DNA from 3 places in the Bulleidia sp. HCP3S3_C9 genome. Region 3 is predicted to be linked to each of the others. Evidence: riboswitches for the same ligand, from Rfam matches in the RefSeq annotation. Region 3 holds a riboswitch; each other region holds the start of a gene.
The links. A riboswitch is a leader RNA that binds a small molecule or an ion and turns the genes downstream of it on or off. The one in region 3 is predicted to bind lysine.
Positions count from the first base shown of each region.

Region 1: it holds a riboswitch for lysine, as region 3 does, so the genes downstream of both, ACTND6_RS08640 (transporter substrate-binding domain-containing protein) here and ACTND6_RS07850 (alanine/glycine:cation symporter family protein) in region 3, are expected to answer to the same signal.
Region 2: it holds a riboswitch for lysine, as region 3 does, so the genes downstream of both, ACTND6_RS07010 (hypothetical protein) here and ACTND6_RS07850 (alanine/glycine:cation symporter family protein) in region 3, are expected to answer to the same signal.

Region 1 is NZ_JBQHWJ010000050.1:6,179-16,567, forward strand. Features, by position in the region: gene ACTND6_RS08590 (peptidoglycan bridge formation glycyltransferase FemA/FemB family protein) at 1-887, opposite strand, end outside; tRNA gene ACTND6_RS08595 (tRNA-Glu) at 947-1,020, opposite strand; gene rplT (50S ribosomal protein L20) at 1,056-1,412, opposite strand; gene rpmI (50S ribosomal protein L35) at 1,430-1,651, opposite strand; gene infC (translation initiation factor IF-3) at 1,664-2,212, opposite strand; gene ACTND6_RS08615 (Asp23/Gls24 family envelope stress response protein) at 2,394-2,720, opposite strand; gene ACTND6_RS08620 (hypothetical protein) at 2,754-4,124, opposite strand; gene ACTND6_RS08625 (NOL1/NOP2/sun family putative RNA methylase) at 4,131-5,444, opposite strand; gene ACTND6_RS08630 (bifunctional riboflavin kinase/FAD synthetase) at 5,437-6,363, opposite strand; gene truB (tRNA pseudouridine(55) synthase TruB) at 6,363-7,202, opposite strand; lysine riboswitch at 7,271-7,438, shown strand; gene ACTND6_RS08640 (transporter substrate-binding domain-containing protein) at 7,508-8,347, shown strand; gene ACTND6_RS08645 (ABC transporter permease subunit) at 8,354-9,145, shown strand; gene ACTND6_RS08650 (ATP-binding cassette domain-containing protein) at 9,132-9,866, shown strand; gene ACTND6_RS08655 (M3 family oligoendopeptidase) at 9,909-10,389, opposite strand, start outside.
Region 2 is NZ_JBQHWJ010000034.1:8,168-18,556, reverse strand. Features, by position in the region: gene ACTND6_RS07025 (SPFH domain-containing protein) at 1-1,068, shown strand, start outside; gene ACTND6_RS07020 (hypothetical protein) at 1,263-2,366, shown strand; gene ACTND6_RS07015 (TPM domain-containing protein) at 2,374-3,192, shown strand; lysine riboswitch at 3,243-3,409, shown strand; gene ACTND6_RS07010 (hypothetical protein) at 3,411-3,842, shown strand; gene ACTND6_RS07005 (dicarboxylate/amino acid:cation symporter) at 4,098-5,441, shown strand; gene ACTND6_RS07000 (zinc ribbon domain-containing protein) at 5,553-6,320, shown strand; gene ACTND6_RS06995 (MATE family efflux transporter) at 6,372-7,724, opposite strand; gene ACTND6_RS06990 (hypothetical protein) at 7,908-9,353, shown strand; gene ACTND6_RS06985 (O-methyltransferase) at 9,491-10,078, opposite strand; gene ACTND6_RS06980 (SNF2-related protein) at 10,167-10,389, shown strand, end outside.
Region 3 is NZ_JBQHWJ010000042.1:7,590-17,978, reverse strand. Features, by position in the region: gene yaaA (peroxide stress protein YaaA) at 1-622, opposite strand, end outside; gene bcp (thioredoxin-dependent thiol peroxidase) at 619-1,077, opposite strand; gene ACTND6_RS07875 (acyltransferase family protein) at 1,164-2,060, opposite strand; gene ACTND6_RS07870 (hypothetical protein) at 2,057-2,527, opposite strand; gene ACTND6_RS07865 (HAD-IC family P-type ATPase) at 2,718-5,027, shown strand; gene ACTND6_RS07860 (RNA-guided endonuclease InsQ/TnpB family protein) at 5,365-6,693, shown strand; gene ACTND6_RS07855 (GGDEF domain-containing protein) at 6,826-7,971, opposite strand; lysine riboswitch at 8,103-8,279, shown strand; gene ACTND6_RS07850 (alanine/glycine:cation symporter family protein) at 8,362-9,846, shown strand; gene ACTND6_RS07845 (amidohydrolase) at 9,849-10,389, shown strand, end outside.

The sequences.
Region 1 (10,389 bases), on a different contig from region 3:
ATCTCATCCTTTCCTTCTTTCTCATATTCTTCTTTCAATTTGGATAATTCATTGAAAGCATTATCGATTGTCTTTTGAAATTGCTTCTTTTGTTTTTCATATGGTGTTGCTTCTAAATCATGTTGTGCTTTTTGTATTGTTTCATTTAAATAAGCAATCTGTCTTGGAAAATTCAGTTTTGCGACCATAATAATACACTGTTCGCCATAGACATCCGCCATTCTTTTAAAGTATTCTTCATTTCTTAAAGCTACGCCTTTTCTTTGTTCTGTATATTTCATTGCCTGTGCAAATTCATGGATATACTGATGTCCTTCATAAAATTGAGCACCTTTCTTTTCAGAAGTCGCAATCGATTGACGTACTTTCTTATCAATACGTTTCATGTAATCCTGTGGTGTCATAGAAGCATTAAAACGTGGCTGTGTTGTTTCTTCAATGTTAATTGTATATCCAGAATGTTGTGCATGATGTTGTTTTAACAAGGCTATAACATCTTCATTTTCTAATGGATGATCTTGATCTTTTTCTTTATATGGATATTTTCTTGAAAAAACATTTGGATCAAAACGCAATGCAATCGCATGATGCTGCTTTGCAAGTGAAACAAGATGGTCCAGAAAAAAAGAAACAAGCTCTGGATTGTGATAATCCATAACCGGTCCACGTGGAATATAAAATAAACATTTACCAAATGGCATTTTTCTTTTCAGCACTAAAGCTGTAGCAACAATTTTATCTCCTTCTAAGCATGAAGTAAAAAAATGATCCCAGTTATTTTTTACTTCTGCCCATTTAGAACATTGATATAAGCTGTTTTGTTCATGATTTTCTACAAAATCGTCCATGAGCAATGGATCTGTATCTAGATGAAATGTATAAGTCATAGAATTTTCCTCGTAATAGAAATTATAACAAAAAAATGGTATTTCTACCATTTCAAAAGTGATGCGTACGGGATTCGAACCCGTGAATGTTGCCTTGAGAGGGCAATGTGTTAAGCCGCTTCACCAACGCACCATAGATTAGAATGAGGTTCCCCTCATTCTAGTAAATTACTTTTCTAACTGAGCCTTAGCAGCGTCAACAAGATCCTTGAATCCCTTTTCATCATGAATAGCGATTTCAGAAAGCATCTTACGGTTAACGTTGATGTTAGCAAGCTTTAAACCATGCATGAACTTGGAGTATGATAAATCATACTGTCTAACTGCTGCGTTGATACGAGCAATCCAAAGTTTACGCATTTCTCTCTTAGTCTGTTTTCTTCCAATGTAGGAATAACGTAGAGAACGCATTACCTGTTCATTGGCTGTTCTGTATAAAAGATGTTTTGATCCAAAATAACCCTTAGCGAGTTTCAAAACCTTCTTACGTCTGTTACGTGTAGGTGTACTTCCTTTAACTCTCATCTCTTCTTAGCCTCCTATTAACCCTGTAAAAGCTGCTTGTCGCGCTTTAAATCTGTGCTGTGAGCAGTAGTAGACTTAGCAAGATGCATCTTCTGCTTGTGAGTCTTATTTGCTGCGAAATGTGATACGTAGTTGTGCTGTACCTTTAACTTTCCTGTTCCTGTTAACTTAGAACGTTTTGCGAAAGTCTTTTTTGTCTTCATTTTAATCTTCTTTGGCTTTCTAGCTTTTGCTTTCATAACAATCTCCTTTTATTTTCCTTTCTTAGGTGAGAATGTAACAGACATAGTATTCCCTTCCAACATTGGTGGTTTTGTTACATCTGCAACATCCGAGACTTGCTCAGTGAACTTATCCAATACCTGTTTACCAACTTCCTGACGAGTGATCATACGTCCTCTAAAACGCATGTCAATCTTTACCTTCTGTCCATCGCTCAACCATTCCTTTGCACGTTTAACCTTTGTATCAAAGTCATGCTGATCGATTACTGGTGATACACGTAAGGATTTCATTTCTGCAGTCTGTTGATTCTTCTTAGCTTCTCGTTCTTTCTTCTGCTGTTCAAAACGATAGCGTCCATAATCAATGATCTTACATACTGGTGGTTGTGCATTAGGTGCAACGCACAACAAATCGAGATCTTCGTCATATGCTTTCTGTAATGCATCACGACGTGACATGACACCTAGCTGAGTTCCATCAGATCCAATGACGAGCACTTCTCTGTCACGGATAGCCTCATTTACAATATCTGTAGGCTCTTTGTGTCTGTTTTTGTTAAATTTAACCTTTCCCAAGCAAACCTCCTGTCATAATATTAAAAAGCAGATACTAAAGCCGCACCTGCCTAAAAGTTCTATACGATCTTATCGGCCACTTACCCAGGTTTTATAAACATCAGGTGAGAAGTATGTGCTTCTTCTTTCCGTTTTTTAAATTACTTAAATATTAAACTATAAGTATTAAAATATGTCAATACTAAATTTCAAAATCCACGACATTTACAGTGACATCTGCCGCTTTAAATCCTGTCATAAATTCAATATTTTCATAAATCTTGTTTTGTACAAGTTCGCATGTTGCTTTTACATTTGCACCATACTTCAGCTTAATAAAAGCTGTAATATGAAGCTTGTTTTCTTCAATCTTTACAGATAATGGTTTTGTAAATGTTGTTTCTGGAATTCTCACTGCATTTTCAATATCATTGATGCTGATTTCCGCAATGCTCTTAAATACTGCCTTGTTCATTGCAACAACACCCATTTCATCTGTTTCATTTAATACTACATAATCTTGTGCCATATGATTACCTCTTCTTTGTTATTATACATGATTTCAATGAAAGATTGTATAAATATCGTGATATAGAGATGAACGGATGGATGCTTCCTGTTTCATCAATTCATCATAAGAATCATACAATAAATCCAATGCATTTACTTTTTTGCGGAAGCGAAGCATACATTCATACATCATATCTTCATGAACAATTTCAATTGTATTTGCATCAATGAGTGCATTCGCTAATGTTTCTTCCAGCATATCACGTACTTTATCGCCTTCTTCTACGCTCATTTTCATAAACGAATCCGCGAACCATCCAGGCTGGATGATTAAAATACGTATGACATCGATAAAATCCATGAAATCTTCTTCATTATTTCCTGGTCGGATAATAAATAACATGCAGAAGAAAATATGCCACAGGAAATTGTGATTCATTTCATTGATCCAGTAATCAGACATTTTACGAATAAATGGATCTTCTGGTATGAATGTTCGTTTGATTTCAATTTTCTGTTTGAAATCAATTTCTGAATCATTCAGGTAATTCAACAATTCCATGTAATCAATCATTGTCACTTGATTGTGTTCGCCATTCACAAAGTCTCTTACATAAATATACTGTGCAAGAATTGCAGAACACTTCTTAAAGTCTGTCGCAAATCCCAAGGAATCTTTCATCTTTCGATTCACAAGTTCATTGATGCTTCTAGCAACAAATGTCTTGAATCCTTTTTCATCCATTCCAATCTGTGCCTGATGAGACTGGTTAGAGATTTCTTTATACATGATTTCTAACTGTCGATCTACAACATCTAGATTATCTCGAATTGCACCAAGCATTTCCTTGTTGAATTGATCATACATGACAAAGTCAGGATTTTTATAGACAACTTCATGTTCAATGTTGCTCCAGAAGTTATGAACAAGTGACTTGATCTGCAGTTCATAATTGATTTTTTCCTCATTGAACAGATAATAGCCATCTAAACGATAAATCGTGAATCCATTTCTTTGCAGCTGCGGCTGCGGCTGAGAAAGATCCAAAAATAGATTTTCATTTGCCTTGCATACCGCATAACCTGTTTTCTGTCTTTCAAAATAAGAAAACAAGGAACGATACAATTCATGTTCATTGCGAATAAAACGACATTCGACCGTAATTCCAACAAGATCATGCAGGTTATCAATTGCTTCCTGTGGAGTTTTATAATCCAGATAGAAATGATTTCGTATCATTTTTTCCTTCAGGCTGTCTTTACTTTTAATACGAGTATGTAAATGAATCACTGCAGTATTTTCTGAAGGATACAATTGAGAAAATGTTTCAAGAATTCTTCCCTGTGCATATACATAGGAAGGATTCTTTCTTTCAAAATAAGAAAGTGTATCTTCGATAAAATCAAATAATTCTAAGTTCATATATACCTATCTTGTACGAAAAGCTTTTGGATATTTGTTTTTCAATGCATGTCCATCACTTTTTGCACCACCCACTACAAAACCATGATAGCACATCGCAACCCAGCCTTTCTGAACATTTGCTGAAATCTGTTCACCATGCATATACCTTTTCACTTCTTCATCACTCATTTCATAAGTGTTTTTAAATTTAGAATATGAAGACATAAAGAAATGATGAGAGAATTCAAATCTTCCCTTGAGCATTTCTCCAATATATACCTGATTTCTTAATAAATGTAATTTTCCTGTATCAATAAAAGGATATGTTCCACCATAAAGTCTGTTATTCTTAAAATACAGATATGGATACACTTCTTCTATTGTATCTTTAAGTAAAGACAGTATTTCCTTTGGAATTAAATCTGATTTTAGCTGTTTGATAGAACACGGTGCAGTGACAGAACACTTTTTCATTTTTGCGATAAAGTGTCCTTCACCATGATCCATCGGATAGATGCGAATGGCTTTTTGAATGTCATGTTCTTCACACAAAGCGCGTCTTCCAAAATTTACATTTGTATCCATCATCTGCATATCTGGATGACGTTCTAAAAACTGTTTGATCTGATATTCATTTTCCTTCAAATTCAAAGTACATGTTGAATACAGAAGAATACCATCTGCTTTCAAACACGTATATACACTTTCTAAAACTTCTTTCTGAACAGAAGCACAATGTTCTACAAGCTGTGGTGTCCATTGATCCACAGCTTCTGTATTTTTGCGCATCATTCCTTCTCCACTGCATGGAGCATCACATAAAACCATATCAAAGAAGCCAGGAAACTGTTTTGCAAGCTGCAGTGGATCATTGCTTACAACAATACAATTGCTGGCACCATTTCTTTCAACATTTTCCAGTAAGATATGACTGCGTTTCTTGTCAATTTCATTTGAAACAAGCAATCCTTGATTTTCTAATAGTTCAAGAATTTCTGTTGTCTTTGAACCTGGTGCAGCACACATATCCAGTATCACTGCGCCACCCTTTGGATCCATGACAGTCACAGCACTCGATGCACTTGCTTCCTGCATGTAAAAAGCACCAGAAGCATATTCTGGCATAGAACCATATTTTTTGTCATCCGTATAGTATCCATATTTTGCATATGGACTTTTTGTATGAGAAACATCCACTTTCTCAAAGAAATCTTTTTCGTTTGTTTTTAAAGGATTGATACGAAATCCTCTTGTTGGAGGATTCGACAAGCTTTCTAAATATGCCGGATACTCATCTTTGAGGATCTGCTGCATTTGAAGTAAAAACTGTTCATTCATATTCTTTTAGTATCTTTTTTGTATTCAAAATATCCTGTTCAAGCTGCATGATTAGATTTCCTTTGGAATTAAATCTTTTTTCATCACGAATAAAGCGGACAAACTCTACACCGACGTATCTTCCATAGAGTTCTTGATTGAAATCTAAAATGTGTGCTTCTAAAGACATATCATTTCTATAATTGAATGTTGGATTATGTCCAAGATTGATCATTGCTTCATAACGCTTGTTATCAAATACGACATATCCTGCATATACACCACTTTTTGGAAGAAGGTATTCTGAATCATATTGCACATTCGCTGTTGGAAAACCAATGGCATGTCCCTGATGTCTTCCATGTACAACGATTCCACTGATACGGAAACGATAGCCAAGCATTGCATTTGCTTCTTCAACATTTCCACTTTCAATACATTGAGAAATACGTGTTGATGAAATCTTTCCCATTTCATCTTCAATGGCTTCTACAACATCTACTTCAATACCTTCTGTCTGTTTTAATGTATCTGCACTGCCTTTTCCCATTGCACCATAATGAAAATCAAACCCGCAAACAATTCCCTTCAATGAAATTTTAGATAAAATTTCATTAACAAAGTCTTCTGGAGACAATTGAGAAAATTCTGATGTAAACTGCAGAATAATAATATTCTGAATGCCATATTCTACTGCACGATTAATTCTTTCACGCATTGTAGTAATGTGCTTAACATCTTTAATATGCTTGATAGTTACCCATGGATCTGGATCAAATGTAATCAATGCAGATTCACAATGTAGTCTTTTAGACATTTCAATCGTATGGCGAATCAATTGCTGATGTCCTTTATGCATACCATCAAAATATCCAATACATGCACACATTGGATTTGTATATACTCTTTTTGTATCAATTCCCATCTTAATAATACGCATTAAAACAAACCTCTCACGCTATGATAAAGCCCATCATCTTTCTTTTCATATGCTGCCAGTATTTCACAGCCATGTACTAGAATAACACGTTTTTCACCTGTGTTAAGTTTTATCTTCTTTCCATTCTTGACATCTTCAACTCTATCACACTCTAAGACTGGCCAGGAAGGATCAAATACCTTGAATGGATCAATTCCACTGTTTTCATTCACATCTTCTATTTCTATGGCATCTTCTAATGTAAGATGTTCAATACCGCATCGATTTAAAGAAGTCATATAGCCTAGTTCACCCATTGCTTTACAATAGTCTTCAATGAGTGTTCGAATATATGTTCCACTGGATACAACTGCATCCATCGCATATAGATTTTCATCTAGTTTCTTTACAGAAAGAGAAGATATTTCTACTTCTCTTGCTTTTCTTTCTACTTCAATGCCTTGTCTAGCATATTCATAAAGTTTCTTTCCATCTTTTTTTAAAGCACTGTACATTGGTGGAACCTGCTGGATAACTCCTGTAAAACAATGACATATTGCATCTAATTCTTCCTGTGTATGCATAGATGGTGCCTTTTCTTCTACAGCTTCACCCCATACATCTTGTGTATCATATCTTTTCCCTAATGCAAATGTTGCCTGATAATGTTTATGATTGCTGACGCAATATGGTAAATACTTTGTACATTTTCCTAATGCAATGATCATAAATCCTTCTGCATTTGGATCTAATGTTCCTGAATGTCCTGCTTTTCTTTCATTGACACGTCTTTTTACCTGTGAAACACAAGTAAAAGAAGTCATACCTTTTGGTTTTTTTACTAAAATAATTCCGTCCATAACAAAAATTATAACAAAATATTGTTGATTTGTTCGATTTATGTAGTATACTTTGGTCATTAAATGAAATCGCATATAGAGGTAGCGGTGCAGATGAGTAGCATGAGGAGCTGGCAGGCGTTGAATCATGCGAAAGGCAATCATCGCCGAACGTCAGTCATTGGCAAATGATTCGCGTGGGGATATAGAAAATATCTATATCACTCCTTCATACAAGAAGTGGCGCTATTAGATACGTACATAGAAGTTAGAAACCGTATGTAATATCGCATACGGTTTTATTTAATTTCTAGGAGGAAAATATTATGAACACAATCAGAAAGAGTTTAACAGTACTTGCATGCGCAGCTTTATTAACAGGATGTGCATCTAACCCTTCCACTTCTACAGCAGCTTCTTCATCAAACAGCAGCGATACACTTAGAGTTGGTATGGAATGTAACTATGCGCCATTCAACTGGTCCACAACAAAGGAAGGCGAATACACACAGCCAATCTCATCTGCCGACTATTGTGATGGATATGACGTCGTTGTTGCAAAGAATTTAGCTGACAAGATTGGAAAGAAAGTAGAAATCGTTAAGCTTGACTGGGATAACCTGATTCTGTCATTAAATAACAATCAGATTGATGCAGTCATTGCTGGTATGACAGCTACAGATGAACGTAAGCAGCAGGTCAACTTCACAGATCCATACTATGTATCTGAAGAAGTACTCATTGTTAAAAAGGATTCTCAATATACAAGTGCAACAGGCCTTGAAGATTTCAAGGGTGCTACAGTACAAGGTCAGATGAATACAATCTATGATGAAGTTATTGATCAGATTCCTGGTGTAAATCATATGCCAGCTGCAGAAACATTCCCAGCAGCAATTCAGGCTTTGCAGGCTGGATCTGTGGATGCAGTTACAAGTGAACTTCCAGTTGCTAATGGTGTTATTTCCGCAAATCCTGATTTAGCAGTCGTTAGATTTGCTGAGGGCAAGGGTTTTAAAGCTGATACTTCTGTATCTATTGCAGTACGTAAGAATGATGATGAATTATTAAATGCTTTACAGGATGCGTTAAAGACAATTGATACAGATACAAGAAACACATGGATGGAAGAAGCTGTCAATCGTCAGCCTGCTAGCGAGGAATAATCATTCATGAATATAAACGCAATTATTCAAATACTCACAAAATATGCACCTAGCTTATTACTAGGTGTTAGGACAACAATGATCATTGCCTTGATTGGTACGGGGTGTGGGTTTATTCTTGGTTTAGTTGTAGGTGGTATCAAAGCAATTCGCTTAGATCTCACCTCTTCTAAAGCTTCTAGAATTTTCAAAAAGATCATCGATTTTATTATCACTGTTTATATCACAATTTTCCGTGGTACACCAATGATGGTACAGGCAGTATTTATCTACTATGCATTGTTAGATGTCATTCACTGGAATAACTTCACTGCTGCCTGCTTTGTTATCACAGTCAATACTGGCGCATATATGGCAGAAATCATTCGTTCAGGAATTCAGGCAGTAGATATCGGTCAGACAGAAGCAGCACGCAGCTTAGGCATGTCAAACGCACAGACAATGTTCTCTGTTGTATTGCCACAGGCAATTAAGAATGCTTTCCCAGCAATTGGCAACGAATTGATTGTTAATATCAAGGACTCTTCTGTATTAATGATCATCTCTATTACAGAATTGATGTTCCAGTCTAAATCTATTGCTGGATCAACATTCCAGTTCACAACTGTATACTTCATAGAAGCAATGATGTATCTGATCTTAACAAGTGTTTGTGCTTTGATTCTGAACCTTATCGAAAAGAAGCTCAACAATGATACAACAGTTTCACTTCCAATGAGTTCTACAGAACCAAGAAGTATTTCATACATTGAAGTAAAAGAACAGAAAGGAGCAAACAGCGATTATGTCTCTCGTTGAAATTCATAACATTCATAAAAGCTTTGGATCTCTTGAAGTTCTCAAAGGTGTTGACTTTAATGTCAATGAAGGTGAAGTTGTATGTCTGATTGGACGAAGCGGTTCTGGTAAATCCACCCTTCTTAGATGCATCAATCTTCTGGAAAAGCCAGATGATGGAATTATTAAAGTATTTGATGAAGATATTCTTCACACAAAAGATATCAATGCATACCGTGCTAAAGTTGGCATGTGTTTCCAGCAGTTCAATTTATTCAACAATAAAAATGTAATTGAAAACTGTATTCTTCCACAGATGAAAGTATTAAAGATTTCTAGAGAAGAAGCAAAAGAAAAAGCAATGATGTACCTCAAAAAAGTAGGTATGGATGCATTTGCGAACGCTTCTGTTTCTAAAATTTCTGGTGGTCAGAAGCAAAGAGTTGCGATTGCGCGAGCATTATGCATGAATCCGAAACTTATGTTGTTCGATGAACCTACTTCTGCATTAGATCCAGAAATGGTTGGAGAAGTATTAAATGTCATGAAAGATCTTGCAAAAGAAGGTCTTACTATGATTATTGTTACGCATGAAATGAGTTTTGCGAAAGATGTTTCTGATCGCGTTGTATTTATGGATCAAGGTGTTATTGAAGAACAAGGTACACCAGATGCTTTATTCAATCATCCAGTAAGTGAAAGAACAAAAGAATTCTTAAAAGCATTCACAAACAAACAATAAGAAATAAAGCTATACCAGTAACATACTGATATAGCTCTTTTTTTATCCATTGAATTTTAAATCATCTACAGAATCTAGCTTTTCATCTAGATATTCCATAATTTCTTTGATTGTTCCCTCTTCAAATGGAACTTTAATGTTTGCTTCCTTGCATAGATTTGTAAAAGATTTTGTGCCGCCTAGCTTTAATAAGTGTAGATAATCCTTCCAGTAGTTTTCATCATTTTTATCTTTGCGGATGAAAAACTGCTGCGCACATACCTGTGCCAATGTGTAGTCAATGTAATAGAAAGGTGACTGGAAAATATGATTCTGCTGATACCACCAGCAGCCTCTTTCTAAAATATCGCAGCCTGTATATTTTTTGAATGGTACATACATCTTTTCCAGTTTTCTCCAGCATTGTTTTCTTTCTTCAATAGACCAGTCTGGATGTGTATATACTTCTTCCTGGTAATGGTCCACTAATACACCATATGGAAGGAATGTAATTGTATGAGAAAGATGATCATATTTATACTTT
Region 2 (10,389 bases), on a different contig from region 3:
AACCGTGGAAATGACAATATCATTTCTGATGGATCTGTCATTGCGGTTGCTGATGGTCAATGCTTAGTCATTGTTGAACAAGGTAAAGTCGTTGATATCTGTGCAGAACCTGGAGAATACAAATATGACTCCAAAACAGCACCATCTATCTTTACAGGCAAGAGCCTTTCCTCTTCTGTAAAAGATGTATTCGCACAAATTGGAAAGAGAATTACATTTGCTGGAGAAACAGGAACAGATCAAAGAGTTTACTTCTTCAACACAAAGGAAATTCCAGGCATGAAGTACGGAACAGCTTCCCCTGTTCCATTCAGAGTTCTTGATCAAAGAGCAGGGATTGACTTAGACATCTCTCTCAAGGCTTTTGGTGAATATTCCATCAAGATTTCTGATCCAATCCTTTTCTACACAAACGTTTGTTCCAACGTATCAGAAGTATACAAAGTTTCTGATATCGAAGATCAGATGCGTTCTGAATTATTAACAGCTTTACAGCCAGCATTCGCTAGAATCGGCGCTGCAGGTGTTCGTTACTCAGAAATTCCTGCACACACACTAGAACTAGCAGAAGCACTAAATGACGAACTATCCAAGAAATGGAGAGATCAAAGAGGTATTGAAATCGTCTCCTTCGGTATTTCTTCTATCAAGGCTGATGAAGAAGACGAAAAGATGATCAAGCAGATGCAAAAAGATGCTGCATATACAAATGCAAATCTAGCAGGTGCTGCTATCGTCGGTGCACAGGCACAGGCAATGAGAGATGCCGCAAATAATGCAAATGGCGCAGCAATGGGTTTTGTAGGACTTAATGCAGCACAGGCAAGCGGTGGTGTGAATGCTAACGTATTACTCAACCAGCAGCCTGCACAGCCAGCACAACCTGCAGCTCCAGTAACTCCTGCAGCTGGATGGACATGTCCAAAGTGTGGAACAGCGAATACTGGTAAATTCTGCACGAACTGTGGTGAAGCAAATCCAGCAAACGCAAAGTGGATCTGCCCAAAATGCAACACAGAAAATACTGGTAACTTCTGCAACAACTGCGGAGAAAAGAAACCGGCATAATGATTTAACAAAAGGTCCGGAATCCGGACCTTTTCATGTAAAAAAAGATATGAAAATCATTGATCAGGAAAGATATAAACGACAGCTGCAGTCTAATAATTTGATTGGCATTCTTTTAGGTCTTTCTTCCATCGCCCTTTTCATTATTTTACTTATACTTTCAAAAGCACTGACAAGATAGAAAGGATTATTCTATGCCAGAACAATTAACGAATTATCAGTGTCCTAATTGTAATGGGCCACTCAGATTTGATCCCGTTTCATCCAAGCTAAAATGTGATAGCTGTGGTTCTACATTTACAGTGGATGAAATTGATAAAGTTTTTTTCGAGAAAAACCAGGAAGCAATTTCCGTAGATGCTGAAAAGAAACAGCAAGAAAATGCAGAACTTCTGCAATGGAATGAAGAAGAAGCAAAAAACATGCGTGCATACAACTGCCCAAGCTGTGGTGCACAACTCATTTCTGATGCAAACACTGCCGCAACAAGATGTCCATATTGTGGAAATCCAACAGTAGTTCCTGCACAGTTTGAAGGCTCTTTAAAGCCAGATTACGTCATTCCTTTTAAACTGATCAAAGAAGATGCAGTCAAAGAATTAAAGAACTTCTACAAAGGAAAACCATTCCTGCCAAAAGCATTCACAGAAAGCAACCACATTGAAGAAATCAAAGGTGTATACGTGCCATTCTGGCTGTATGACGGTACTGTAGATGCACACTTAAGAGGATCAGCAACAACTTCTTCCTCTTATGAAACAGATGATGAAATCGTCACAACAACACGTCATTTCCGTATTGAAAGAGATGGAACTGTTGAGTTTCAGAAAGTACCTGCTGATGGTTCTTCCAAGATGCCAGATGATTTCATGGATTCTATTGAACCATTTGACTACAAAGATCTTGTTCCATTCCAGATGTCATATTTGCCTGGCTATTTAGCTGATAAATATGACGTATCGATAGAAGAAGATGCGGAAAGAGTCAATCAGAGAATTAAAAATACAACGATTTCTCTTTTAGAAGAAACAGTCACTGGATACCAGACATACGTATCAGATAAAACAAATACAACAATTACACCAGGTACAGTTCACTACGCATTCCTGCCAGTATGGCTGTTATCTACACAATATCAAGGCAAGAATTACCTGTTCGCTATGAATGGTCAAACAGGAAAGATGATTGGTGATGATTTGCCAATTGATAAAACAAAGATGATTCTACGATTTCTCTTGATTACAGTCATTGGTATTGCTTTACTGTATGTCATCTTATTTCAAGTGATGGGAGCGTGAAGATACTATGAAAACAATTAGAAACATGATTTTATTGATCGCACTCTTTCTCTTGATTCCTTTTATACCAATCCACGCATCGAGTGATGTATATGTAGAAGATACCTATGGTGCACTTTCTCAAGAAGAAGTAGATGAATTAAATGCATATGCTGCACAAATTGCAGACCAGTATGAATTTGGAGTTTACGCAAGAATCATCGAAGATTCAACAGAACAGTCATATGATGATATGACAAACTTCATTGAAAAATACTATACAGATGAAAGTTTAGGATATGGCAATACTGACAATGGTGTATTACTACTGATTACACAATGTTCAAAAGGTGGCTCTTACCAGGTTTATATTCCATATTGTGATAAACAGTCTATGTTCTCTTTAGATGGCATGGATATCATGGATTCAGCTGCACGCAGCGGTCTCTATGAGCACGATTACTATTCCGCAATTCGCGATTACATCAAAGAAGCGGATGGCTTAATGGCATACTACAGTGAAAATGGCGAACATTATGGAAGCAACTATGATGAACCTGCAGATTCCACACCAATCAAAAAAGGCATCACATTTGGCTTGCCACCAATCATTGCACTCATCACAGTGCTCGCACAAAAAAGCAAGCACAAAACAAAAGCCATCGCAACAACAGCACATTCCTATGTACCAGGCAATGGCGTACATTTAACAAACAGCCGTGATATGTTCCTGTATGAATCTGTCACAAGAGCTCCAATTCCAAAACATGATGACAACGATTCCTCACCTGGAGGAAGCAGTTTCTCTAGCAGTGGGGGAATGCACTCTAGTGGCGGACACTTCTAGATCCATAAAGCTATAGCAGTACATCTGTTATAGCTTTTCTTCTAGTAAAAATCAAAACAAGAGGTAGCGATGCAAATAAGTATCTTGTGGAACCGACGGACAAAGAAGCAAGTGAAAGGTAATCATCGCCGAACGAAGCATATTGGTAAATATGTTCCGTAGTGTTATAAATAACATTCATAACACTCCTTCTAAAAGAAGAGGTGCTTTGTTTGTTCATGTATTTTGTTCAATCACATCTCTTACCAGACGGTTTTATTTTTTACAAGAACGACTATACAGATGAAGAATTAGCTTATGCTCAGTCTTTCAAAGATACATTTGATATCAAGAATGTACTCAGTGATACTCCACAGTTTGCAAAGGATCAGCAGAAAGTTATTGAAAACATCAAAGAAAGACCAATCAATGATTATTTCATTGAAACAAATCACTCTGCTGTTTGTGAAATGAGATCTACAGATGTCGGTGACGTTTCCTGGTGTGTTCCTACTGCACAAATTAATACTGCATGTTATTCCATTGGTGCAGGTGCACATAGCTGGCAATGGGTTGCACAAGGTAAGAGCAGTATTGCATATAAAGGCTGTATGCTTGAGGTGATGTATTGTTTGATGCCGCAAAAACACTGTATCAAAATCCTGAAATGATTGAAAAAGCAAAAGCTGAATTGAAAACTAGACTACAGGATAATTCCTATAAGTGTCTAATTCCAAAGGATGTACTGCCACACATTTCAAATGTTGAATAATATGAAGCAAGCTTCGGCTTGCTTTTTGCTATGAAAAAATATAATTTTTCATTTATAAACATTTTTCACCCACAGCTTTCACATATTTTTTCAAAAATATATAGACAAATCTTTTTTATTTGATATCATAGTTCAGGCAATTTCAGGAGGAACTATGAAAAATTCAAAAATGTCATTAGCTAAAAAAATGGTCATTGCACTGATACTTGGCATAGTTGTCGGTATTGGGGCTATTTTTTTAAGGGTTAATCTCACAGAAAACGGTCAAGAAGCGACATGGTCAGCGATTAACAATTTATTGTTTGCTGACATTACAGCTGAAGGAAATGAAAAAGCTATTGGTTTATTTTATATTGTTGGTCAATTGTTTGTTAATTCAATGCAAGTTATCATCATCCCAATGGTATTCACATCTATTGTTATTGCAATGATTAGAATATCTGATGCTAAGAAACTTGGTAGAATTGCTAGTAAAACAATTGGCTATTTTTTATTAACAACAGTTATCGCAATTTTAGTTGCCGCTGTTTGTGGAATGATTACTTATAACGCTGGTCTTTTCCAGGCTGTTGAAACAAACCTTGAAGCAGCTGCTGGCAAGAGTGGTTCAAACCCATTACTATTCATCGTTAACGCAGTGCCAAACAACTTTGTATCTGCATTGAGCAATAATGGCGGTGTATTAGCAATTGTTGTCTGCGCTGTTGCTGTTGGACTTGGCGTTAATACAAATAAAGAAAAGTTCAAACAGATCACAGCTCTTTGTGAACAGATTTCCGAACTTGTTACTATCATCTTATCCTGGATCGTTAATACATTCGCTCCAGTCGCAATCTTCTGCTTATTAACAAGAACATGCGCAGCGTATGGTGTGTCTTATTTAAAACCAGCACTTAGCTATATTGTATTAACAACAGTATTACTACTCGCATTCTTATTTATCTTCTATCCATTGTTCGTATCCGTTACAACAAAGCTGTCCCCAACAATCTTCGCAAAGAAGATTGCTAAGGTTGCATTATTTGGTTTTTCAACATCTTCAAGTGCAGCTACTCTTCCAATGAATATTGAAACTGCAGAAAAAGAATTAGGTATATCTGAAGAAATCGCATCCTTCATATTACCACTTGGTATGACAATCAACATGGATGGTACTGCATTAATGCAGGTTGTCGCTACAATCTTTATCGCAGGTGTTGCTGGATACACAGTACACCTTCCACAGTTGATCTTAATTGGTCTATTAGCTGTTATTGCTTCTGTTGGTACACCAGCTGCTCCAGGTGCAGGTGCAATTATCCTATTCACAATCTTATCTGGTGTTGGTTTCACAAATCCAATCGCATTATCTGTATATGCATTGATTCTTGCAATCAACCGACCAATTGAAATGCTTGTTACCGCATTAAACGTTACAGGTGATACTGCCTGTGCAATGGTTGTATGCAAGAGTGAAAACTCCCTCAACGAAGAAGTATTCAATACAGTAAGCAAATAATTGATCTATGAAAGTCACTTCAAACGAAGTGGCTTTTTTTATGGGTAACAACGCGTTGCTTTACCCATGTTCTTTTCTTTGCTAATTTATAGTTAATGGAGGAAATCAAAAATGGAAACAAAAGATATCATTTTAGAATTGCGCAAAAAAAACAAACTATCACAAGATGAACTTGCTAAAAAAGTCATGGTAACTAGACAAGCAGTATCTCGGTGGGAAAATGGAGAAACAATTCCAAATACTGAAACTCTCAAACTTCTTTCAAAAGAATTCAACGTTTCCATCAATACGCTTTTAGGCTCACCTAGAAAGCTTATTTGTCAATGTTGTGGAATGCCACTTACAGATGATTCCATCATAAGTCATGAAAGTGATGGATCATTCAATGAAGAATACTGCAAATGGTGCTATGCAGATGGAACATACACGTATCATAACATGAATGACTTAATTGACATATGTGTAAAGAACATGGTCAATGATCAATTCACTGAAGAACAGGCACGTTCCTATATGGAAGAAATTCTTCCACAGCTAGATTACTGGAAACGATATGAAGAACTCAGTGATGATGGACAATTTGAAGCATTTAAACAACAACTCTTACAAGAAATCAATGCGCTTCATATTGAAGGGTTGCCAGAAGTTAAGAAATTAAATGCTCTCGTTGGAAAATATGTTAATCTTGCATATCCACTTCCAAATGGAAAAGCAGTACAATTCCTGGATGATGACACAACATATCTAGGCGATCAATTGGAATCTGCATTTGGTGGAGATCGATGTTTTGGTATTCTTGCAAGCATGGATTTTTTACTCATCTGCACATACGAAAAAGATGGAATCAATCCAGAACTTGTTCTTTACAAGAAGAGATAAAAAAAGCTCAGACAAAGATGATTTGTTTTCATCCAAGTCTGAGTTTTATTTTTACTCTTCTTTTTTCCAGAATCCACTGAGATAGAATACACCACCAATGACAAGCGGCATAAATCCTGCTAAGGCATCACCAAGCCAGAACCCTTTTGGCCCCATACCTAACGCCCATCCTAGAAGATAAGCTAAGCCAACACGGGCAATCATGCCATCTAATATCGCAACACACAGGTTTAATTTAGAGTTTCCTGAACCATTAATAATACCAAATGCAAAGCAGCGTGTCGCTGCACCAAAGAAATTCAAAATTGCTGGTAAAACAATAATTGTTGCTTCCGCTAATACAGCTTCATCAGAAGTAAACATTCCAAATATCATATCTGGATCGTATTTAATTACAATACTTCCAATGACTGATAATGTGAATGCTCCACCAAATGCCCAGGCAAGAATCTTAGGAACACGATCATACTTTCTTGCCCCCAAGTTTTGACCAATCATACTTGCTGCAGCTGTTGTAATAGAGTTTGACATAATACCCATCATCATATTGAGTTTACTGATGATACCCGCAATTGCACTGTAAATGATTCCAAAGGAATTTACCCATGCCGCAACAACCGTCTGTGAAATAGAAATAGAAGCAGACTGTAATGCCATTGGAATGCCTAATGCAGAAATCTTTGCCATTGCATTTCCATCTGGAATAAAACTCTTTAATTTAAAGTCAAATCCAAACTCTTCTTTTCTTTTATACAAATACGCAAAAGCAAAAATAAAGCTAAAAGATTGACCTATAACTGTTGCCCAGGCAGCTCCAGCAACTTCCATCTTAAATCCTGCAACAAATACAATATCTAATACAATGTTGATAATTGCCGCAATTGCAACAAACATAAATGGTCTTTTGGAATCTCCCATACCACGCATAATGGCAGAAACAACATTGTATCCATAAATAAAAATCAAGCCTAAGATACAGATGACAGTATAATCCATTGTATATGCATATGCTTCCTGTGGTGTATTAACAAGCTGTAATAAGTTATCTCTAAAGATATAACATCCCACAGAAATCAATAATGCAATTGAAAACAAAAGCGTAAACAGTGTCCCAATTGTTTTCTTGATTCCATCATGATCCTGCATACCAACTTCACGTGCGATAATGACTTGTCCTGCACTTGAAAACCCCATCGCTACGAAAGTTAATAAGTGAAGAATATTTCCCCCAGTACTAACTGCAGACATTCCAGATCCACCAATCACCTGTCCTACAACAATCATATCAACGATGTTATAGATTGCCTGTAATGCATTTGATACAAACAACGGTGCCGCAAAAGCAAACAAAAGCTTAGGCACAGATCCATTCGTAAGATCTTTTACCATTGAATTACTTTTCATTCTTTTCTCCCCCTATTTTTTTGAGCGCTGTCGAAAACTCTAAAAAGTTGGTAACAGCGCTCTTTTCTTTATGCCAACTTTTTGTACTTTACCCCCACTTTTTTCTTGTCAACTATTGACAAATTTCAATTTTCGCGGGCTCGCTTTGCTTGCCTTCATTATGAAACCGTGGAGGTGAGTTATATGCTCAAATATTTTTCTTCGATTTGGGACTATCGTGCTTTTCTGAAGTCTCGCAAATCTTCTCTTGATTCTTCTCAACATCTTAGACTTTCTTCTAAATCTTTTCTTTCTGCTTCTCACAAACTCAAGAAGCTGGATCCTTCTCTTGTCCAGGATATTCTTCTGCCTTTATATTCTTCTACAGGCAGACCTGCTATCGATCCTGCTGTTTTCATCAGGTCTTTTGTTCTTATGCAGCATCTTGGCTATCTTTCTCTTCATAAATGGTGTGATGATTTAGCTTCCGACTCTTTACTTCAATATCTTGTAGGTTCCTTTTCACCGCCTTCTGTTGCTTCTCACTATGATTTCATTGTCCGTTTGACGGGTGTCGATTCTCATATGAACGAGCTTTTTCCTAAAGCTCATTTCAAGAAAATAAAGGGCAAGAAACCTAAGAAAGGTGAAAAGCTAATCAACTACTCCCACTCTGACACCTACTACCTATTGGACAAATACAAAGATGGTGCTGATTGCGATAGAGATAGAATGATGTTCACTCTTCAGGCTCTCTTCAACGCCCTGGCTGTGATTCCTTCTATCGATTCTGGTTTCATCGACAAGAACAACCTTATCCTTTCAGCTGATGGTTCTTCTTTGCACATCCACTCTTCTCCTTTTGGTCACAAGGTTTTAGATGGTGATGATTCAGATAACATCTACCGTTTTTCAGCACCAGATGCTGACATTGGATGGGATTCGGATCTTGAATCTTTTTATCTAGGCTATACTTTCTACAATATTTCCTACCACAATCCTCTTAAGAACATTGATCTTCCAGTTTTCGCTTCCATCGAAAACGCTTCGAGACATGATGCTCTTTCCTGCATCTCTGCTGCCGCTCAATTTCTTGATATGAATCATGATCTACATCCTAAATATTTTTGTCATGATTCTGCGGCTGATTCTTTACCGGTCTTCCAATTCTTTCAGCACAATAATATTATCCCAGTTATTGACCATAATCCAAGAAGAGATTCTTCAAAAGAATATGTTGAAAAGAATCATACCAATAACGATGGCATTCCTGTTTGTATGGCTAACCGTCCGATGCATTTCTGTGGTTACGATATTCAACGCTGCAGAAAGAAATACCGTTGTCCTCTTGTTATGGGCGACATTTCTTCCTGTCCTTTCGTTGATCAATGTTCTACATCTTCTTATGGTAGAGTTTCATATATTAATGATGGTGATTCCGCTCGCAATGCAGGGCCTTTATCATATAAATCTGAAACCTGGAAGAAGATATACAGAAATAGAACCAGCACTGAACGAATAAACAATCGTGTGCTTAACCACTACCACTTACATCAAATGAGGATACGCAATAAAGACAAGCATGCTTTCTTTACAATATTTGCCTGTATAAATATCCATCTTGATGCTTGGATCAAAGATTCAGTTTAATCTATTCTGTTTTAAAAGAACTTCATTTTACAAAGTTGTTTTTAGTGCGCCTTGTTCGCACCTTTTTTCTATTTCATCGATTTTTTATCGAGTGATAGCTTCTTAGAGTCGAGTTTTCGACGCTACTCTTTTTATATTTATATTTTTCTTACACTTACCGCAATACCATCCCCTACATCATAAAATGCAGTCGTAAAACGATCATCATTCAATAGATGTTCTCTGAATTTTTTAATCTTATGAACCATTTGTATCGTACTTCGATTTGAAGATAACTCTTCATTGTCAACAATTCCATGAAAATTCAAATTATCAAAAATAAAAACAGTACCTATTCTACTATTTTTCATGAAGTGTTCTAAATATCTGCGATACTGTGATTTTGCCGCATCTATAAAAATCAAATCATAGATTTTATTTGTCTCAAATGCAGCACCATCTATTAAATGCACATGTATTCTATCATCCAATTTTTCATTTTTGATATTTTGAATTGCTTTTTCATACATTTTTGGATTGATTTCTAATGTATCAATTGTATTATCCCAGCGTATTTTAGCCATATTAATCGCTGAAAACCCAACTGCAGTACCAACTTCAAGAATATCTCGTACTCCTTCATGTTTTCGAATATAATTCAAAAGAAAAGCCATCCCATCATCCAACATAATAGGAACATGCTCTTTTCTTGCTTCATCATGGATTTCAATCAACGTTTTTTCCATGAGTATATTTTATCAGAAAATTGACAAACAATATCTGTGTAACTTATTTTCATGGTAAAATGGTTAGATACTTCAGGAGGTGCTTTTTATGATCAATGAAGCTTCAATCAAACGTCACATTGGAAATAACCGTATCTTTGAAAGAGGAGAAAATATTTTCCGTTCAAATGATGTTGGTGATCTCATGGTATTTGATCAAGAATCTTCTGGCCTGACAGAAATTGAAACATGGGTTAACAGCTCAAGTGGATATGATGAATATCAAGTGCGTGTATTACTTGGGAAAAATGGTAATATCATTACAGAAGATT
Region 3 (10,389 bases):
CCATTTCTCCACGCGCCATTTTTGCATATGTACCTTTTGTGACCAGCTTATTACCTGCCATTTCACAAAATGTAATTGTGATGAATTGATCTTTTTCCTGCAGATATTTTTCAATACATTTTGCATATTCTTTTGATGCCAGATTAATGATAATTCCACTTTCATCAATGATTTCTTTATATAACAGATCTCTCCAGTATGCATACAGATTCTTTGTATCATTGACGGATACTTTAGCCATCATTTCTAGACGATATGGCTTTACGCCATCCATTGGCTTCAGTACACCATAGAAGGCAGAAAGAATTCTAAGATGGTTTTGAATATATGCAAACTGTTCATTTTCAAAGATGGATGGTGCCATATATTTAAAGGCAATGCCATCATACGCTAAGATTGCTGGAGTTAAATGTTCATACAAATTCATATGCTGGATTCTTTCAACATTCTCTTGCACGATAACATCATTGCATTTCCAGATAGCCTTCAATTCATCTCTTGATTTTCTTTTAAGATACGTTAAGATCTCTTCTGTTTGATGCATCAAAGATGGAAGAGAAGCTGCTTCAATACTGAATGTATCTACAACCATCTTTTTTGCGGGTGACAGTATGATTTTCATCCATTGATTTCCTTTAGCATATTTTCTGGATCATCTGCAGCCTTTACCTTGTCATTTGCTTTGACAATGATTCCATTTTCATCAATGAGATATGTTGTTCTTACAATTCCCATGTAGACTTTTCCATAGTTCTTTTTTTCTTTCCATACATCATACGCTTCAATGACTTTACGATCTGTATCGGATAGAAGTGTGAATACAAGTCCATATTTTTCTTCAAACTTTTTATGAGATGCAACGGAATCTTTACTGATTCCTAATACAACTGCATTTTTTTCTGTGAATTGCGGATATCGTTCTGAGAAACCACATGCCTGCTTTGTACATCCTGCAGTATTATCTTTTGGGTAAAAATACAGAATAACTTTCTTTCCTGCGTAGTCACTGAGTTTATGTATTTCTCCATTTTGATCTGGCAATGCGAAATCTGGTGCCTTTGTTCCTGTTTCTAACATATTTTATTTTCTCCAATCTTTCTTTTTGCATTGTACCATTAGAGTTCTACACAAAGCAAAAAAGATGCTTCAAAAAAACAGTTGTTTTATTTTTGAACAACTGTCAGTAATTTCTTTTTGATTTCACTGCATCCCACCGCAATGCTTATGATGATGCTGAATGTAATCACAGTGGAAAGGAATGGATGATTGACTGTTTTGTATACAAATCCTGCAATACGAAAACCAAAGATCATCTGTATTGCATAGATTTCCAATGTAGCCTTCGCAATCGCATTCCAACCTTTCGCTAATGGAAAGACAGGTATCATCATTGCACTTCCAATGACACATGGAATTGCATAAATATAAAACATATCTTTTAAATAGAAATGATTTACAAATGTACAGAAATACTGAATGAGTATTCCCACGATAAATAAACAGATGCCAACGGTTTTCTGGTTTGGAATTTGTTTTTTACAAAGTTCATACGTCACAAGCATCAAAGGAATGCGATGCAAAAGAATCATAATCTGATCATACTTTATAACTGTACAAATCCATACTGTTAGAATATACATTCCAAATGCAATACAGGTTTTATATGGATTGTTCCATTGATGAAATAATGGAAAGACAAGATACAACAGCATCATTGCGGGCAAGAACCATAGAAACGCTCCTCCACCCTTTTGAAAAAATTCAATGAAGAAGATCTGTCTGATGATATTTGTATATTTTCCTTGTACAAACGCATTCATCAATACAAAGAATACAAATGGCAGATAGATTGTCATAATACGATTATGAATAAATTCCTTGTAGCTGATTTCTTTTGATGCTAAAGAAACAATGGAAACAAGAAAAAATAAATCTACACCAATATACGCGGTATGGACGAAAAAGCTTTCCATCATTGTTGAGGAAAGCCTGATCCATAAATGAAATACTAGGATCAAGAAAGCTCCAGTAAGCTGCAGGAACTTCTTATTGATTGTCATTCGTCTTCTTCTCCTGGAACCATTGCATAATAGACAAGATTTTCATAGATACTGGATACTTTTTCTTCTGCTTCTGTACAGATATTCCATCGCATATTATGTTTTTCATCCAATTCTTCTACTAATGCTTCTGGATCATCTGTTTCAAATACATAGGAAACATATGGAATAGATCCAATGACTGGTGCAATCATGACACCCTTTGTAAATCCAGTGACATTTTCATCAAAGCCATTCAGCCATCCTGGTTCTACACTTTCTGCGTCCAAAGAAATTTCAGCAAGATCATCTGCAACGATTTTCTGTGCGATTTCCATAGGATCACTTTCTTCTTTTGCATGTTTCTGAAATTGATTTACAAGTTGAGAACCTAATGTATCTAAAACATCTGAAGATGCATCAGGTTTTGTTTGCGTACAGCCTGTTAACATCAGGCAGGCAAGACAGCACAATAAAAACTTTCTCATGTTACCTCCATAGTGCGCACTTCTACTGTCATTATAACGGAAACAGAAATAGAAAACAGATGTATTGATAAATTTCATTCTTTCTTAAGAAACTACATATCACTCACATTGTTTAGAGATTTCTTTTTTAAAACAATTATAATGTAAAACTAATCAATCTTTGAATTGATGTAGTAAAGGAAATAACACAATGCAATTGAATGGTTTAACATCTATACAAGCAAAACAACAAAAAGAACAAGGAAATATCAATCTGATTCCTGAACAGTCTGATCGCTCAACAAAACAGATTATTCGCTCTAATATATGTACATACTTCAACCTGATTTTTTTGATTATTTCGATTCTATTAATTCTAGCCGGTTCCTTTCGCAGCTTGACATTCTTACCGGTTGTCATTGCGAATACTGTGATTGGTATTTTCCAGCAGTTACGTTCGAAGAAAGTTCTAGATGCTTTATCTGTTTTAGATAAAACAAACTACACTGTGATAAGAGATCAAAAGGAAATCATTCTTCCTTCGGATGAACTTGTTTTAAATGACATTGTTTTTGTTAAATCTGGTCAGCAGATTCCCGCAGATGGTATTGTCATGGATGGCAAAGCTGATGTGAATGAATCTTTACTGACTGGTGAAGCAGATGAAATTGAAAAGAGTACGGGAAGTGAATTAAAATCTGGCAGTTTTGTGGTTAGTGGAGAAGTCTACATGAAATTAACAAGTGTGGGTGTTAATTCCTATGCCTGCAAACTTATGTCAAAAGCAAAAAAAGTGACAGACAACAAATCTGAAATGATTCGCGATATTGAACTGATTATTAAGATTGCTGGCATTTTGATTATTCCCATTGGACTATTGTTATTTATTCAGTCTTTCATGAATGGAAATGGATTTTCAGATTCCATTGTATCCATGGTTGGTGCAATCATTGGTATGATACCTGAAGGCATGTATCTATTAACGACAGTTGCATTAGCTCTTAGTTCTATGAGACTCGCACAGAAACAGGTACTTCTTCATGATATGCATTCTATTGAAACACTGGCAAGAGTTGATGTTCTATGCGTCGATAAAACAGGTACAATTACAGAAGACAAGATGAGTGTCATTGAAGTATTTCCACCTGTGAATCAGAATGATACATCATTCAGCACAACATTAAGCAAATATATTCATACATTAAACGATAACAACATAACAATGGAAGCACTCAAAAACTACTTCAAAGAAGAAGGAACACTTCCAGCACTACAATGCCATCCCTTCACTTCTAAAACAAAGTATTCTTCCATTCAAACAGAAACATGTGAATATAAATTAGGTGCACCAGAATATTTATTATCCAGTGAACAGTTGAATGAAAACAGTGAACGAATTTCACAAAAAACTTCTATGGGACAAAGAGTTCTTGCTTTTGTGGAATATCAAAATGGTGTTTGTACTCCCCTTTTGTTTATCGCATTAGAAAACAAGATCAGAGACAATGCAAAAGAAATCTTTGCATACTTCCATGATAGAAATGTTGAAGTAAAAGTGATTTCCGGAGACAATCCAGTAACAGTATCTAAAATAGCAATGAGTGCTGGAATTGTGAATGCGGATCAATATGTTGATGCAACAACACTCACAACGATGGAAAGCATTCAAAATGCGGTGAGTCATTATACTGTTTTTGGCAGAGTCAAACCAGAACAGAAACAACAGATTGTCAAAGCCTTACAGAATAACAAATTAAAAGTTGCGATGACAGGTGATGGTGTCAATGATATTCTCGCAATGAAGAAAGCTGACTGCTCCATTGCAATGGGAAGTGGCAGTGATGCGGCTAGACAAGCAGCACAGGTAGTTTTATTGGATTCTGACTTTTCTCATCTCAATGATATTGTTTCGGAAGGTAGACGTGACATCAACAACATTACACGTTCTGCTACCCTATTCCTGTATAAGAATATGTTTTCTTTATTCTTGGCTATTTTCTCGATCATCAATTCTTTCTCGTATCCTTTAAAACCTTCACAGATTTCATTAGTATCCATGTTTAATATTGGTATTCCATCTTTCTTTCTTGCTTTAGAAGCAAATGAAGATAAACAGTCTGGTCATTTTATTACACAGACTGTCTTACGTGCATTACCTGCATCTTTAACATCATTTGCATCCATTGCAGCACTCGTTGTATTTGCACAGATGTTCCATTTACCAGACAGTGACATTGGTACTGCAAGTACATATTTATTATCTATTGTTGGATTTATCATTCTCATTCATTTATCCAGTCCATTTAATAAATATAGAGGCATTGTATTTACATGCTGTTTAGCTGGATTCTTATTGTCATTGACATGGCTGAATGAGTTGTTTGCGATTGAAGCATTGTCTTTTAAAACTGCATCCTTATGTGTTGTGTTTGCTTTAGCAGAAGTCACTGTCATGCGCTATCTGACAAAACTATTCACAAACATTCGAAAATTCATAGAAAAGAAATGCAACAAAGCATAAGCCAGTGAATCAATCACTGGCTTTTACATACTTAGAAAATAACTGGAAGAAGCGAAGCAAGATACATACAAGAACCTCCTGATATATAATGATGTTTTGATACTTTATTTCTATACTCAATATTCCATGAAGGATGATAAAAAACAGGTATTAAAACCTGTATTTCACATAATTCTATTAGCATTTTTGAAGAGTGCACCGTTCTCATAGGGCGGTGGTGAATTCAGCGTTACTGTTAACTGATGTACTCTTCTATTCTTTTGATTTCAACCTGTTATAAAACATTATATTTTCGCATAAATAAGCCATATTCTGCACTTTATATATGATATAATATATGAGTAAAAAGGACTTATTCATGTATAGAACTGACAGGATTTATGTAACCGAAAATCATGAGCTGTATGCATATCTAGATGACTTTGCTCACAAGGCAAAGTGTCTTCATAATGCTGCATTGTTTCGCGTTCGCAATGCCTTTACTGCACACAACAAGACTGCTTTGACAGCTAACGAGAAAGAAGTTCGTGATGAACTTGCACTTCTTAAAGGTCAGAAGTCTTACTATGTGCTTGGGTATGGCATATTGCAGAGGCTTATGCGTATTACAAATAATCCTGATTTCTTTTCCGGGCTTCCCATGCAGACTGCACAGCATGTCATCAGACAGGTCTGTACAGATTTCAAAGGCTGGCTTGCCTCTTTAAAGAAATACAGGAAAGATCCTTCTGGTTATACAGGGAAACCTAAGATGCCTGGATACTGCAGGAACGATACAGCTTCTTATCTTTTTACCAATCAGGATGCTGTTATCTATGATGGGAAACTGAAGCTTCCCCGTACAAAGATTCGCATTCCTGCACGCAGAAGACATGGCAGGCTGATGGAAGTAAAAGTGAAACCTGTTTCTGGCGGATACGAACTTTTACTTGTCTATCAGGTAAAAGCTGCTTCTGTACAAAGCGGTAAACATGCAGCTGCAGTTGACTTTGGTGTAGACAACACAATGGCTGTTGTTTCAGATACGGGTAAAAGTATTCTTTTTAAAGGCAGATTCATCAAATCAGTCAATCAGTATTTCATGAAGAAAAAAGCTGAACGCATCAGTTTAATGAGCAAAGGGAAAGAAACAACAGAACGTGTGTGGTCAAAGTATCTTGACAGACTTTCTGCATACAGAACCAGCTACATCAGAGACTGCTTTCATAAAATGAGCAGGAAGCTGCTTGTCTGGTGCCAGCGCAATGACATCGGCTGTCTTGTATTAGGCTCTAATGCTTTCTGGAAACAGAACAGCAGCATCGGTGCAGTGAACAATCAGAATTTTGTCAGTATTCCTTTTGAAATGCTCAAATCCATGATTGAATTGAAAGCATGTGAGTATGGCGTTACTGTTGTCAGAAATGAAGAGTCATATACAAGTAAAGCAAGTTTCCTGGACAGCGATGATATCCCGGTTTATGTAGAAGGTGATGAAACAAAACATCATTTTTCTGGAAAACGTATTCAAAGAGGCTTATATCGTTCATCAGATGGAACTGTATTGAATGCAGATATCAATGGTGCTGCAAATATTTTAAGAAAAGCAGGCTGTGATACATCATCAGTAATATTAACAAATCTGTTGAATCCAGAAGTGTTTGCATTTGCAGATTTAAACAGGTAACTGTGTAAAAACAGTAGAGGTCGAGTGAACCGGCCATTGTGAAAACATAGTGACAGCCGTAAGGTGCATAGCTACAGATCACAAGAATCAAAATCCCTGTGGTAATACCCTTCTCTGTATGCGAAGAGTACATCACAGGGATACCACATCGGAACTACGTATCAGGTGTGGTAGTTCATAATTTTTCGTTTTATCGGAAGCAATCCGTTCTTTTCTTTCCTTCTTAAACATATACATATCACGATCAGCACGATCTTTGACTGTTAAAATATCTTCCCCTGAACAAATCGCAGAACCATACGAAACCGTTGGAATAAATTCATATTTTTCACGTTTATTTTCAAGCAGACGTAAAAATTTCTGAATACATTCCATTTCTTTCTGTCTGTTTTTTAAAAGCACACAGAATTCATCTCCACCAATACGATAACAATATCCATATTGAGCATATGCTTTTTTAATACAGTCTGCAATCTCTGCCAGACACACATCTCCTTGTAAATGTCCATATAGATCATTGACCTGTTTAAAATCATCCACATCAAATACAATAAGGATTCCACTGCAGTCGTGCATTCTATTTGTACGATTCAAATAACTGTTTTGATTCAGTAAACCTGTTAGACCATCTAATTGTGTCCACATCTCATTACAATAAATAAAATACAGTACAGAAAGCAATGTTACACATAACCATGTTACATGCAGATCTGGCAATAGAACCTGTATGGTCGTTTCTGCAGCCAGAAACACAATCAAAGGATAAATCAATGCTTTACTGCGGTTTTGAAATTGCTTTGACATTTTTATTGTTGATAAAGACAAATATAAAATTGCCGCAAAATACGCAATCACATAAATACAGAAGAAAGGTCCACGTGCATAAACATTATCAGCACTGACAGAAAACACTAATCCATAGGGAATCGATGCTGCTAATAGTATTAAATACCCTGTTTGAAAAATCATTGCCAGTTTCATGTCTTTTTCAACAATGGTTTTCTTATCTAATACATATACAAGACAAATGGAAACTGCTGGTGATAATCCAAAGCCTAAATAATTCGATACAATATTTACCCAGCGATATTTCTCTGCAGTTCCATCGACAACTAATGTAATGACTTCTAAGATTGAAATTGCCGCAATCAATGCAAAAGCAAAGAAAAAGCCTCTCTTCTGCTTCTTATCCAATGCTTCACTTAGATTTGTAAGAATACACATAAAGCAAAGAACAAAAAGATCAATTGTTGTTAAGACATAAAAATATCCATTCATTACTCAATTTTCCATTCTTTTCGTTAATAATACTACAATATTTCATAAAATATGGCATTATTATATCCAATTTATAATTTTAATGATTTGTTATTGCTATATTTTAAAAATGTCGTATGATTAATCGGTAACCTTACAATAGAGGAGCAATGGACAAGAGTATATCTGTTGAGAAAAGTCATTTCCATGAAGCAGATAGAAAGGGAAAATTGCCGAAACCGGAGAACATGACAAATTCTTCGAGTTGGTACATAACAGAACATGCTATGTACTCTCACTGATATCACAGTGGAGGAGCTATTGATTGAATTTTTATAAAAAAAATTCGAGTGATAGCGGAAAGCTGTCACTTTTTTTTGCCTCATCGAATTGTAAGGATCAGGAGGATATATGATTGCATTTTTAGACTGGTTAAATGGTATTCTTTGGGGAGTACCGCTCATCGCCTTAATGATTATTACAGGCTTGTACTTTACAATTCGTTCAGGTTTCTTTCAGTTCCGTCACTTTGGCTGGATTTTAAAACATACAGTTGGAACACTTGCTAATAAGGGACAAAAAGTATCTGCTGATAAAAAAGTGATTTCCCCTTTTGAAGCAATCTGTACTGCAGTTGGTGGTACTGTTGGATTTGGCAACATTGCTGGTGTAGCAACCGCTGTAGCAAGTGGTGGTCCTGGTGCTGTTTTGTGGATGTGGCTGACTTCATTTTTAGGATTGATTCTAAAACAGGTCGAAGTTACACTTGGCTGTTATTACCGTGAAACAAATGACAATGGCGAAAAATTTGGTGGTCCTACTTACTACATGCAGAAAGGACTTGGTGAACAGCGTCATTGGGGAAACAAATGGAAAATCCTTGCGGTGATTTTCGGTATTGGTATTTTCTCAACATTCTTTATTACATCTAGTAATCTAACTGCTTCTGAAGTTGTTGCAGGTGCATTTAACTTCAATGGTATTACAGTATCTGGCTATTTCATTGATGGCAGAATCGTTGTTGGTGCCCTTCTTTGTTTAGCTACATATATTATCACTGCTGGTGGTACAAAAGGTGTTGCTTCCATCTTCAGTAAGCTTGTTCCTTTCATGAGTATTGCATATATCATCATGGGAATCTTGATGATCATTGTAAATATCAATGCTGTTCCAAATGCATTATCTATGATTTTCACAAATGCATTTACTGGTACTGCTGCTGTTGGTGGATTTGCTGGTGCAGCTGTATCTAAAATTATTCAGACAGGTATGGCACGTTCCGTATATTCTAACGAAGCTGGTTGGGGTACTTCTCCAATGATTCATTCTTCTGCGGATACACCTCACCCAATTGAACAAGGTTTATGGGGATCATTTGAAGTATTCTTCGATACATTTATCGTTTGTTCGATCACTGCTCTATCTGTTATCTTAAGTGGTACATGGGCAGATGGTGCTACTGGTGGCGCATTGGCATTGAGTGCTTTCAATCAAAGCTTTGGAACAGTTGGAAGTATATTGCTGGCAATTATCATGGTTATTTTCACAATTACTACTTCTGGTGGATGGTTTACATATTATCTTGCAATTCTTGAACATATTAATATGAAGAAAACTCGTTTTTCTGAATTATTAATTAAAGCATTCTACGCTGTACGTTCCCTTCCTGGATTATTATGGACAATCTATCTTGTACATGCACAGAATACAGGATTTATCTGGACAGTTGTAGATATTACTTCTGCAATCCCTACATTTGTTAACGTCTTTGTTATCTTGCTTTTATCCAATGAATATTTTAGACTTTTAAAAGACTATAAGGCTAGATATATGGGAATTGGCGAAGTTGATGATAATACAGTCTTATTCTACGAAGACAAGAAAGTTGAGGACTAATCATGGATTTATTTTATAACGGTAACGTTTTTACTGGAGATAGCTTTGTTGAAGCATTTGTAGTAGATGGCAATCATTTTGTTGCGACTGGAAGAAGTGAAGAACTGCTTGAAAAGTATTCTTATGCGACAAAGCATAACTTAAACAATAAATTTGTTTGTGCTGGCTTCAATGATTCACATATGCATGTACTAAATGATGGCTATTCATTAGAAACAATCCAGTTGGCAGATCATACTTCTTCTTTAAAAGAAATGAAAGAATATATTGCTGAAGAAGTTAAAAATCGTCAAATCAAAGAAGGACAATGGATACGCGCAAGAGGATGGAATCACGATTTCTTTACAGATGTGAATCGTTTCCCTACACGCTATGATCTTGATGAAATTTCTCAAACAAATCCAATCTGTATTGTTAGAGCTTGTGGACATGCTTGTGTTGTAAACTCTAAAGCATTAGAAATGATTGGCATTGATAAGAATACAAAACAAGTGGATGGTGGAAGATTCGATGTTGATGAAAATGGTGAGCCATTAGGTATTT